DNA from 4 places in the Metabacillus hrfriensis genome. Region 2 is predicted to be linked to each of the others. Evidence: riboswitches for the same ligand, from Rfam matches in the RefSeq annotation. Region 2 holds a riboswitch; each other region holds the start of a gene.
What was found. A riboswitch is a leader RNA that binds a small molecule or an ion and turns the genes downstream of it on or off. The one in region 2 is predicted to bind thiamine pyrophosphate.

Region 1 (3,178 bases), 1.8 Mb from region 2:
GGCGTTACATAGCAAAGCATCGCGGTACCGAACCAGCCAATCATCGCTGCACCTATAGCTGAAGTGATATGATCATAGCCTGGTGCGATATCTGTCGTTAATGGTCCAAGTGTATAAAAAGGTGCCTCATGGCAAATTTCCTGCTGCTTTTCTACATTTTCGCGAATCATGTGCATTGGAACATGGCCAGGACCTTCAATCATCACCTGTACGTCATGCTTCCATGCGATTTTCGTGAGCTCACCCAGGGTTTCAAGTTCTGCAAATTGTGCTTCATCATTTGCATCTGCAATCGATCCGGGACGCAGGCCATCGCCTAATGAAATGGAAATATCATAACGTTTTAAAATCTCGCAAATCTCCTCAAAATGGGTATAGAGAAAGTTTTCTTCGTGGTGGGCTAAGCACCATCCTGCAAGAATGGATCCTCCTCTTGATACAATCCCGGTTGTTCTTTTAATTGTAAGAGGGATATACCTCAGCAAAACACCTGCATGGATTGTAAAGTAATCGACCCCTTGTTCCGCCTGTTCAATTAAGGTATCTCTGTACACTTCCCAGGTTAAATCCTCAGCAATGCCTTTTACTTTTTCAAGCGCCTGGTAGATGGGCACTGTTCCAACCGGTACTGGTGAATTTCTGATAATCCACTCCCGGGTGGTGTGAATATCTTTGCCTGTCGATAAATCCATGATGTTGTCAGCACCCCATTTGATTGCCCATGTCATTTTTTCAACTTCTTCTTCAATGGATGAGGTTACTGCAGAGTTGCCTATATTTGCATTAATTTTGACATGAAAATGTTTGCCTATGATCATAGGTTCACTTTCTCTATGATTGATGTTTGCAGGTATAATGGCTCTGCCGCTTGCAACTTCACTTCTAATGAACTCAGGGTCCATGTTTTCACGAATGGCTATAAACTCCATCTCAGGTGTAATGATTCCTTTTCTGGCGTAATGAAGCTGAGTGACATTGGCATTCTTTTTTGCCCGCAGTACTTTTCTATCGCCAGTAAAGACGTTTTCATTTGAAGTCATATCCCCTTGTCGGCCGTTATCCTCAGGCTTGACTCTGCGACCTGAATATTCTTCCACATCATCCCGTTCAAAAATCCAGCTTCTTCTGACTTCAGGTAACCCCTTTTTAATATCAATGGCAGCGGCTTGATCCGTATAAGGACCACTCGTATCATAAACAAGCACTGGTTCATTATCCTGTGCAAGCTCAATTTTCCGAAATGGAACACGAATGTCCTCTCTTGATCCTGTTTTATACATCTTTTTGCTGCCATCAAACTGTTTAGTGAATGCGAAATCCAATCTTAACTCCTCCTTATATCGTTTAATAGAGTTTTGATCTGCACCCGCGAAAGAAATAGAAAAAGGGTTCTGTTAATGAACAGAACCCTTGGAACAGTATGTGTAAAAAGCCAAAAAAAACGGCCTACGCCACACCGCTTCCCTACGCTGGCATCATCCAGATCAGGTTCAAAGGGTCAAAGAATTGCGTTCTTCTCTCAGTCCAGCATCATGGACTCCCCCAGCAGAATGAAAAAATATTCATTTGTTAGCAATATAGCAGGTAAATCGGCAATCTTGCAAGTGATAATTTTCACAATTATAAATTTTGAGTATGCTTGAGAAACAATCATGTGGTTCATTGTACCTGATTTCAGTCCGTTGGTATTGGGAGAGAGCTCATTGCCTATCATCCCGCTATCTGGAAAAAGGTAAAATGGGAGGAGGATTATCCAAACATCCTGATTGAACCTAAAGTAAGTGTGGAAATAGTCCACCATGGGATTATTAATTAATGGCTAATACGAAGCTTCATTAAAAGTGAGTGAAAATCAACAATGCCGTGGAAGAGTCAAAATTCATTAGAAACACATCCCGTATTGATCATAAAATACGGGCTTTTTATTTATTCGCTACTAGGGCAGTACCTTATTAATTGAATTTTTGATATATTAAGGATATGTATGTATTTGGAGGAGATGGACCGCGATGAAGAAGCAAGAACAGGCTCATGAAGAGAAATTTCTTTCTCAGGAAAGACTCGATGGCTTAATGGAAGTCTATCTTAATCAGCTTGAGAACTCTCCAACCGCATTTTTAATTCACGAAAACCGAAAGTGGACATATATAAATCCTTCTGCCATGAATCTGTTAGAGTTAAAGTGCAAGGAGGATCTCATTGGAAAATCCATCTGGAATTCAATTGATCCTCAGCATAGAGAGATAATTGAGCAGCGGATCACCGATACAAAAAATGGTTTCACACCGTCTTCAATGGAACAGATCTGGTATACCAGACGAGGATTGCCCTTAACCATGGAAGTAACATCACTGCCAAACATATGGGGGGACAGGCAATCCACCCAGGTGATTATAAGAGATGTCACAATTAAGAAAAAACTTGAACAAGAACACGAGGAAACGATAAAAAAGTTCCGTCTGATTACTGAAAATATGCGTGATATCGTTGGGCTTCTAGATGCAAACGGACTTTTCACCTATGTATCTCCGTCTTATAAAGAAGTACTTGGGTATGATATATCAGAAGCAGTCGGATACACTCCTTTTCAATTCGTTCATCCGGAGGACAGGGAGCTGATTGCCGGCCAATTTTATAAAATGCTCAAGGAAAATAGACAGATGACGGTTGAGTATCGATATTTATGCAAGGATCATACTTATATATGGCTTGAGTCGCATGGAATTCCCGTCACTGAAAATGAATCCTTAAAGCATGCGATCGTCATTTCAAGAAACATTACACAGCGGAAGCAAACAGAAGAAAAATTGAGAAAAAGCGAAAGCAAGTACCGGATCATTTTAGAACACAGCAACGACTTAATATGTGTAGTCGATCTTAAAGGAAATTATATATACGCATCGCCCTCTTATAAAAAAGTCCTGGGATATGAGCCTGAGCGTATGATCGGGCAAAATGTCTTTAAATATATACTTGTTGATGATCATGCTAAAGCAGAAGGGATTATACACACCCTTTTAACCACAAAAGGACCTGTCACCATCCCTTATCACAAGATCAGTCATACAGGACAGGCTGTCTTGTTTGAGGGAAAAGGAATGGCTGTTTTCAATCAGCATGGGGACCCAGAAAGCATTGTGTTCATATCAAGGGATATTACTGAAAAAAGAAAAGTCGA
Region 2 (3,178 bases):
TTTAATGCTGATCCCATTGCTGTTTATTGCCTTGCTGATCTCTAAAATTGTGCCGATTTATTTACTGAAGAGATGGTATGACACAAAAACAACGCTTGCTTCAGGATTTTTGCTGACATCAACCCTTTCCCTTGTTATTGCGGCAGCTACCATTGGAGAAAGAGTAAATGTGATTGATGCACAAATGTCAGGTGCGCTCATTTTAACGGCTGTTCTGACGAGTATTTTTACTCCGATTGGATTTAAGAAGCTTTTCCCTGAACAGCTGTCTTCGCAAAAGAAGCTGAAGGTAGCTTTTATAGGAGCCAATCAAATGACACTGCCGGTGACACGCGAGTTAAATCCGAAGATGTACGATACGACGGTGTATCATACTTATGTCGATAAAAATGAACAGCAGATCGCTGAATCATTGTTTCATATTGAGGAGCTTGAAGATTACTCAATTGAGACCCTGCAGTCCCAGGGAGTATTTGAAGCTGATATCCTTATTGCTGCTGCAGGAGATGAGGATACGAATGCTGAAATCGCCATGTTTGCAAAAGAGGTTGAAGTTGGACGGGTGATTGCAAGCATCTCATCACCATTATTAGACGAGCAGCTAAGAGCGAAAGACATTGATGTCTTCTCTGTTCTGCTTTCTACCAAAACCTTGCTGAGGGCTCTTATTGAAGCACCTGGCATCATGAAGATTCTGACCAATAACGATTCAGCTCTTTATCAGATAAAAATGAACAACAGACGCTACGATGGCATGGTGCTCCGCAGCTTTCCATTTACAGGCGACGTTATTTTTGTCCGTATTTTCAGGGAAAATGAATCGATTGTGCCGCATGGCGATACAGAGCTGAAACGCGGAGATTTACTGATTCTGACTGGATCAGCTGAATATGTGGATGAGCTCAGGCAAGAGCTTGAGTTCCATAAAAGTTGATAATTTTGACTTGAAAGTTTCTTTGAGCATGGTATGATGTACATGTAAATATTTCTAAAATAATATATAAACAACCGCTAGGGGAGCCCTTTTAGAAGGGCTGAGATTGAAGTTTGCCTTCAAGACCCTCCGAACCTGATCTGGCTAAAACCAGCGTAGGGAAGTGGTGTAAAGGTCTATTCATACACCACTTTTCTATGCGAAAAGTGGTTTTTTGCCGTTTTTATACTAAAAATGAGGAGGAACAAAACATGTCATTTTCAAAAGAATGCCGGGAGTATGCAGATAAATGGTGGGAAGGAAGCTTTGAACATCCTTTTGTAAAAGGAATTGGCGAAGGCAGCCTTTCAAAGGAGAAATTTAAATACTATGTGATGCAGGATTCTTATTACTTAACGCATTTTGCAAAAGTGCAGGCTTTTGCAGGGGCGATGGCCCCTGACCTTCATACAACATACCGGATGTCCGTTCATTCACAGGGAACCTATGAAGCAGAGCTCTCTTTGCATCAGCAATTTTCTGTCCTGCTTGGAATCACAGACACCGAACGGAAGGAGTTTAAGCCATCGCCAACTGCGTATGCTTACACCTCCCATATGTACCGTTCAGTTGCGACAGGAAATCTTGGTGAAATCATTGCAGCTCTGCTTCCATGCTATTGGCTCTATTATGAAGTCGGGGAGCACCTGAAAGATTGCAAGCCTGGTGATGAAGTTTATGAGAAATGGATTGCGACTTATCACGGTGATTGGTTTAAAGAGCTTGTCCTCGAGCAGATTGCAAGATTTGACGAGCTTGCTCTGCGTGCAAGCGATCACGAGAGACAAATGATGAAGGAAAACTTCCTCATCAGCTCGATGTATGAATATCGTTTTTGGGATATGGCGGAAAAGATGGAAGCGTGGGATGAGACACAAACCATGCTGATGCAAAAGTGAAATTGCACCTTGTCACAGATGGACGGCACTCTGCTGCAGAGCTCGTAAAAATCATCACAGATATACATACCTCTGCAGATGCCATTCATATTAGAGAGAAGAATAAATCAGCTGGGGAACTGATCAGCTTAATTGAAGAGCTCCATCAAAATGGGGTTCCGAAATCAAAGCTTGTCATGAATGACCGTGTGGATGCAGCTGTTCTTTCTGGTTTGCATCAGGTTCAGCTCCCATCGCACAGCTTCAATGTGAAACTGGTGAAACAGCGCTTCCCGCATCTTGAGGTAGGCTGTTCAGTCCACACTGCTGCTGAAGCAGTATATTGTGCTGAAAATGGGGCAGATCGTCTCCTTTTCGGGCATGTATTCCAAACATCATCAAAAAATGGTCTAGAAGCAAGAGGGATAAGCAAGCTTGCGGAAATAGCGGAATCTGTCAGCATTCCAGTCATTGCAATTGGAGGAATCAATCCTGCTGTCATTCCTGATCTAAGAGATATAAAGATTGAGGGAGCAGCCGTGATGTCCTATGTTTTTTCAGCGGAGCATCCAAGTCATGCGGCACTTGAACTTGCTGATCAATTAAAAAGGGGGATGGGCCATTGAAGCCTTTATTTGATGCCGGCATTATCGGCGGAGGAGTCATCGGGCTTGCCTCTGCCTATTATTTAGCGAAAGCCGGACTTCGAGTTGCGGTATTTGAAAGCGGAAAAACAGGCAGCGGAGCATCCAGTGCTGCGGCGGGTATGCTTGGCGCCCATACTGAAACTGAAAAGGATGATGCTTTTTTCAGGTTTGCTAAAGAAAGCCAGGCGCTTTATCCAAAATTAGCTCATGATTTACTGCTGGAAAGCGGAATTGACATACAGCTTCAATACAATGGAATGTACAAACTGGCAATGACGGCTGAGGAAGCCGATTCTTTGAAAAAAAGAGCAGAAATTGAAAAGGACGTAGAATGGCATTCCAAAGAAAAAGTCCAAGAATATGAAAAAGGCATAACAGATGCGATTTACGGGGCTCTGAAAATTGAAAAAGATGGAAAGCTTACTCCAGCCGCGCTGTGCAAAGCCTTTACAAAAGCCATTCAGCTGATGAGCGGAAAAATCTTTGAAAACACACCAGTATACAAAGTCAGCAGATTTGAAGGCTCACACTATGAAATCGAAACGCCTCAAGATACGTTTTTTTGCGAAGCTCTTATTCTTGCAAATGGCACATGGAGCAGCCGGCTGATAAAGGAGTTCACACGCAATATATTTGTACATCCTGTTAAGGGCGAATGTTTGTCTGTGACAATGAAAGAT
Region 3 (3,178 bases), 2.2 Mb from region 2:
ATGTGATATTGCTTAGTATTTTTTCAGAACGATTATAAAAGCGAATAGATAGATCCTTACATCCCAGAAACATTTCCATTTAAGTGTTCCCTTTTCCTTTTTTCCTTCATAATTTCATATTGTTCTAAAACACCTGTTTTTGCCAGTGAGTCCACGACTGCTTTCGCTAACCAGCCACCGAGAATCATTCCGCTTATCACATGAATTACTAACGTAACAAAAAATACTTCTGTCGTGTAATATCCAAAACCGTTGGCGATTAAGTTATAGATCATGCTTCCAACCGCTGCAAGAGCCCCAGACAGCATTAATGTAAACAGGTTGTAGCGTTTATATCTGAATATCGCGAATGCGATTTCTGAACCAATACCTTGAAAGACGCCAATTAAAAGGGCCGATAGACCAAAATGACTTCCTGTTAATAACTCTACTGCTGCCGCTGCAACCTCTGCAATAAGCGCCGCACCCGGTTTTCGGATAATATACGCTACTATTGGACTGGCAATCACCCAAATCCCAAACATAAATCCTGCGCCCACCGGCCCCACAATAGCGGAAATCGGAATCCAAAGAGTAGACCATCCTAAATAAATAACTCCACAAGCCACCGCTAGAATGACAGCAAGAACTACTTCTTTCATCTTCCAGCTCATCACTTAACTACCTCCATTTTCACAGGCCATTCTTCGAGTTTATAGGCCATATCCCAAAACATATATTCAAGCTGACAACTTATTAAAAAATGTTCTTTCATCTTTTCTTTTTCTCTCTCTGTTGCTTCCTTTGCCCACTCATCTATCCGGTCACAAAATTTGGTTGTAATCGAATCTGTACGATTCCCATAAAAATTTATCCAATCATAAAATGGATGAGAGCGGTCTGGATTAACTTCATTTAATATTCTTTTCCCAATCTCCCAATATGTCCACGGACATGGTAATAAGACAGCTAAAATTTCCCCTAGTGTTCCTTCGTGTGCAACTGTAAGCATATGACGTATGTAATGATGGGAAGATGGTGATAACGGATACCCTTGTAATACTTCATATGGAACTCCCGCTACTTGACAAAAGTTATTATGCGGGTGGATTTCACTTTTTAATATAAATGAAATTTGCTGATTAAACATATCCATATCTTCACGATTCTCACACTTCGAGACCGCTATTCCATAGATTCTGATAAAGGAACTCAAATATTCAAAGTCCTGTTTAACATAATGAATTAATTGTTCCTTTTTTAATTCCCCATTGGCAATTCCTTGGACAAAAGGATGTTCGAAAATCGCATGAAAGATAGGATTTGCTTCTTTTCTTAGTTCTGCTGAAAAACTCATATATTTAGCCCCCTTATTGGTTATAACGGGAAGACACTATAGGGAGCGGCTACTATAAGTTAAATACGAAAAAAACCGCTCCAAAAATGGAGCGGCAGAATAATTGTATATATTCATACACGGACTCCACTTTCCTACGCTAGTATGAACTAGATCAGGTTCAAAGGGTCCAGGATAACTCCTGTCTCAGCCATAAAATGGCTCCCCTAGTGGTCTTCCTATTAATTTAATATTTACTGTACACATGCTTTCTATTAAAGTCAATCAATTTATAATTACAGGATTAGTATGAAACTTTGTTAACTCCATTTGTTAAAGAGCCCTGAAGTTATGATTAGAAGTTTCGGGATAATGAGACACCTTTAATAAGAATCATTTCAAAATCTCCATAAATCCCACAAGAAATTCTTCGATTAATTGGCCTCAATATAATTAAAGAGCGCAATTCTAGCTGTATATTTGCAGCTGACATCAGATTTTACAGCAATCAAAAAGTGCAGTTCTCACTGCTCTCAACATTGATGGCAGAATCTTTACGTGCTTACCTTTTAGTTTTCCTTCGGCAGGAATCAATTTATTATCCACCGTACCACTTTGATTCCATCAGAAATGATCCTGACTCTTTTTTCTGGAATTTGCATAAAATGACATTGGTAATGTGATTAACTAAAATGGAACTGAAGATGAAAAAAAGATGATCCCAAGATTACTGTATACCAATAAAAGCTTTTGTTTTAGAGTTTCATGGATATGCTATAGTATAAGGAATAATATAGAGTGGTGATGAACGATGAAAACATTCTTAAAGCGATTATCTCAACGCAGAGATCAATTAAGCCAGTTAGAGAAACAGGTATTAGACTATATTTTAATAAACCCGAATCTCGTTGTTCAGTCCAATGTGAATGATCTTGCCAAAGAATTATTTGTATCAACCGCAACGATTAGCAGAACTTGTAAACAGTTAGGCTACGAGGGATTCCAAGATTTAAAATACACGTTAAGTAAATATGTTGATTATGATAAAGATGATGAAAATATTATTTCTTCTAATACGATATTGACTCAAATAGATCGAGTAAAAAAAGAAATGGAGCAAACCTTACAGAATCTCAATGAAGAAAAGATTCAAAAAGCTGCAGCGTATATTAAAGAAAGTAATTATGTTGAGTTTTTTGGGGTTGGGGCATCACTTCCAACTTGTGTGGAAGCTGCTAGAAAGCTTACCTTTTCAGGAAGAATCTGCAGTGCACGTGAAGATTGGGATGAACTAAGATGCGTGGCCAATAGTTTATCTGAAAATGATTTAGCCATTTTAGTATCATATAGTGGAGAAACATTACATATACTAGAGTTTGCAAATATATTAAAAGAGAAGAACGTAAAGACAATAGCCGTCGTTGGCCGACGGAATAGCCGGTTGGAACAAGAAGTTGATCTCACTTTTCATGCACATATTACAAACGGATATTATGGCGAATTAGATATGAGTTCGAGATTTCCGTTAAGCATTATTTTGGATTTCATTATCCTGACGTATATGAATCATTAGTACTAAGAGGTTTCTAGTAAATACTAGAAACTTTTTTTTATGAAGGCAAAGGGAACGAAACTTAAAACTTCAATAAAAGAAACCCTTTCAGACTTAATTTTTGAGGTGAGGTAAAGAATATGAGAGGGATTTCAGAACTTCTATACTCTTTTTGTATGTAAGCTCGTTACAAAAAAAGTAACTGTGTACAACAAACATGAAAGCGATTGCAACACAGTACTAATAAAGCTATGCTATACCCGTAAGTTGATAGAAAACTTACATGAGCAGCTAGCTCGCAACCTGACTTT
Region 4 (3,178 bases), 1.5 Mb from region 2:
AAATAGCTGAACTCTGTTCCATCAAATAACAAATCTACTAACTGTTCCTCGTTTTCAGCATGACCTCCCTTAATCACAACATTTTTCACGCCAAAAGAATGCAGGATTTTGGCAGCAGTCTGACGATCATCAAGATTGAGAATGTTCAAACCCGTCAGCACTTCAGCTTCTGGAATGTTGGGAGTAACGACCAAAGCAAGCGGAAGCAAATGATTTTTCAATGCTTCTACTGCTTCATCCTGCAATAATGAAGCACCGCCTTTGGCTATCATGACGGGATCTACAATCACTTTGCTCCAATTGAACCTCTTTATTTGTTCAGAAACAGCTTCAATAATTTCACTATTAAAAAGCATTCCGGTTTTAATGGCATCAGCTCCAATGTCTGAGCCAATCGCTTCAATCTGCTGCACAACCGCGTCCGCTGTTAATGGAAACACACCATGTACACCTAGTGTGTTTTGAGCGGTAACCGCTGTAATGGCAGACATTCCGTATACATTCAATTCCTGAAACGTTTTTAAATCCGCCTGAATTCCTGCTCCGCCTCCGCTGTCAGAGCCTGCAATTGTCAGTGCTTTAGAGATTGACATGGCTGACCTCCTCAAGCGCAGAAAGTTTTTGAATATTATCAGCTGAAATGGTATAAAGATTGTTTAAAAACTCGATTTGAAAGCTTCCGGGACCTTCAATTCCTTCAGCTGCAAGTTCTGCAGCACTCCCGTAAACCGCTAATGCTGCAGCAGAAGCACGAACATAATCTTTTTCAACAGCGCAAAATGCGCCGATAACAGAGGTGAGCAAGCAGCCTGCACCTGTTACTTTAGTTAATAGAGAATTACCATTTTTGCATATATATGTTGTTTCTCCATCTGAAACAATATCCTGTTTTCCTGTAATGACCGCAATAGTGTTTAACTGCTTTGCAGCTTTTACAGCAAGTTCGATTATGTCACCTTCGCCGTCACCGGAGTCGACTCCTTTTATCGACCAGCTCTCCCCAACGACATTTGCCACTTCAGCAGCATTCCCTCTAACTGCAGTGATCTCCAGTTCCTTTACGATTTTTTGTGCTGTTTCAGTACGGTATTTTGTTGCGCCTGCACCAACCGGATCAAAAATGACTGGCACGCCATGCTTATTGGCAGATTTCCCTGCAAGCAGCATCGCTTCTACATTTTCTTCGTTTAAGGTGCCAATATTTAATACGAGTGCCCCAGCAATTTTCGCCATATCCGCCACTTCTTCCTTGGCGTAAGCCATGACCGGCGATGCTCCGATTGCTAACAGGCCATTTGCTGTAAAATTCGTTACCACAACGTTTGTAATATTGTGCACCAGAGGTTTTTCTTTTCTTACTTTTTCTAGAATCGCATCAATCGTTTTAGGCTCTATCATATTTTTTCCTCCCCATAATAAAGAGCACTCTGCCGCGGCAAAGTGCTCATATGTATCCCTGAATCACATCCCTGCGCTGGCATTATCCAACAGGTTCATTCGGTCTACGGCAGATAGCCGTACTCTCAGCCTGATTCCACAAGCTCCCGTTTTCATTATTTTATTTTATGATTCAAAGTCTACTCTTCTGACACTGGATTTGCAACCATTAAGCAGCTGTTTTTTTTCTCCATCACTTTTGTTTTTATCAATAAAATGAAAATAAGTATAATTGGAATCCCAAACTGAAATGGCAAATGAATGTATAAAGGCACAATTTCAAGTCCAATTTTTATATGCAGGAATCATACTCGGAGAAAATCTATGAGGCACTCAAAACGGGCAATCACCAAGTTCTTTTTTCATCAGCTTCTATTGATTCAGACAATAGACTGTATTATCATTTTTATTTCCTCAATTTTCGATCCGATTTGGCAGGAATGGATTATTATTCCTTTCCAGGTTCATTTATGTGAATCAAATAATAAGAACCCAGCTTCCTTGGTTTATTGGTTCCTATTAGTGCTAAAAGTATTTTCAAAGCAAGCCAGATCGGCAGCCAAAATAAAAAAGACATCATATCTGATGTCTTTACTTTCTTTCCAATGCTAATTTAATGCCAAATCCAATGAGTACTGCTCCGGTAATGCCTTCCATCCAATTTTGTACAGCTGGCTTCTTCATGAAAGCACTCAATTGATGAATCAAATAAATATAAATAATAAACCAAATAAAAGTAAGAATAGTGTATGTTAATCCCATGATCATAAACTGTGTAAAAGTATTTGATCCCGGCTCCAAAAATTGCGGCAAAAAGGTTAAAAAGAAAACAGCTACCTTAGGGTTTAGGAGATTTGTCAAAAATCCCTGTCTATAACAGTTGACTTGTTTTGCTTCAGGCTTTTGTTCTTCTCTATCTTGTATTCTGCCCGGTTTTTTTAGAGTCCATAATGATTTAAGTCCTAAATAAATGAGGTAGCAAGCTCCTGCGTACTTCAGGATTGAAAAGAGAAAAGCTGATTTGACAATAAGTGCTGATAAACCTAACACAGCTGCAAAAGTATGAATTAAAAGTGCTGTCAAGGTCCCGAACACTGTTTTCATTCCTCCTGCCCTCCCGCCAGTGATTGTATTCTTAGTAGCGATGGCTGTATCAGGTCCAGGCAATAAAATTAATAAGATCGACATGATGATAAATAATGATAAGTGCTCCAAGCTTATCACCCTCCATTCTGAATTTTACCTATTTTAACATACGGAGGGAAAGCTTGATAGAGCCTAATTTAACGGGAAAGTAGTTTCCAGATTCCTAAAACATCCAGCAAAACAAGGAAAATAGCAATTGGAGCTACATATCTCATTAAAAAGAACCAAGTGTTAAAGAGTCCTTTAGATAAAGACGAACCGTTAGCAAGTTCTGAGTAAAGCATGGATTTTTTCATTTTCAAAGGAACAAAGATGGAGATCAGCAGAGCGCCAATCGGCATCAAAATATTGCTGACCAAATAATCAGCTGCATCGAAAATTGATTTTCCAAAAATGCTTACTTCACTCCAGATTCCAAATGATAAAGCAGATGGCACTCCGACTGCGAATATAGTCAGTCCAATGATCCAAGACCATTTAATCCGTTTATTAGCATCACCTTTAGCGATTACAGATACTATAATTTCAAGCATCGAAAACGCTGATGTTAATGAAGCAAATAAGAAAAGCAGTAAGAAGGCAACAAAGAATATCA

Region 1: another riboswitch for thiamine pyrophosphate. It lies ahead of thiC (phosphomethylpyrimidine synthase ThiC); the one in region 2 lies ahead of tenA (thiaminase II).
Region 3: another riboswitch for thiamine pyrophosphate. It lies ahead of tenA (thiaminase II); the one in region 2 lies ahead of tenA (thiaminase II).
Region 4: another riboswitch for thiamine pyrophosphate. It lies ahead of thiM (hydroxyethylthiazole kinase); the one in region 2 lies ahead of tenA (thiaminase II).

The regions. Positions count from the first base shown of each region.
Region 1 covers NZ_CP126116.1:4,501,197-4,504,374, reverse strand. Annotated here, with positions in the region: gene thiC (phosphomethylpyrimidine synthase ThiC) at 1-1,322, opposite strand, end outside; TPP riboswitch at 1,445-1,554, opposite strand; gene QLQ22_RS22340 (Ger(x)C family spore germination C-terminal domain-containing protein) at 1,688-1,816, shown strand; gene QLQ22_RS22335 (PAS domain S-box protein) at 2,010-3,178, shown strand, end outside.
Region 2 covers NZ_CP126116.1:1,245,733-1,248,910, forward strand. Annotated here, with positions in the region: gene QLQ22_RS06110 (monovalent cation:proton antiporter family protein) at 1-934, shown strand, start outside; TPP riboswitch at 1,004-1,113, shown strand; gene tenA (thiaminase II) at 1,186-1,872, shown strand; gene tenI (thiazole tautomerase TenI) at 1,869-2,477, shown strand; gene thiO (glycine oxidase ThiO) at 2,474-3,178, shown strand, end outside.
Region 3 covers NZ_CP126116.1:4,079,442-4,082,619, forward strand. Annotated here, with positions in the region: gene QLQ22_RS20365 (ABC transporter ATP-binding protein) at 1-79, opposite strand, end outside; gene QLQ22_RS20370 (ECF transporter S component) at 57-653, opposite strand; gene tenA (thiaminase II) at 653-1,336, opposite strand; TPP riboswitch at 1,451-1,554, opposite strand; gene QLQ22_RS20380 (MurR/RpiR family transcriptional regulator) at 2,127-2,888, shown strand.
Region 4 covers NZ_CP126116.1:2,755,527-2,758,704, forward strand. Annotated here, with positions in the region: gene thiD (bifunctional hydroxymethylpyrimidine kinase/phosphomethylpyrimidine kinase) at 1-593, opposite strand, end outside; gene thiM (hydroxyethylthiazole kinase) at 580-1,398, opposite strand; TPP riboswitch at 1,450-1,558, opposite strand; gene QLQ22_RS13720 (LysE family translocator) at 2,029-2,625, opposite strand; gene QLQ22_RS13725 (sodium-dependent transporter) at 2,721-3,178, opposite strand, start outside.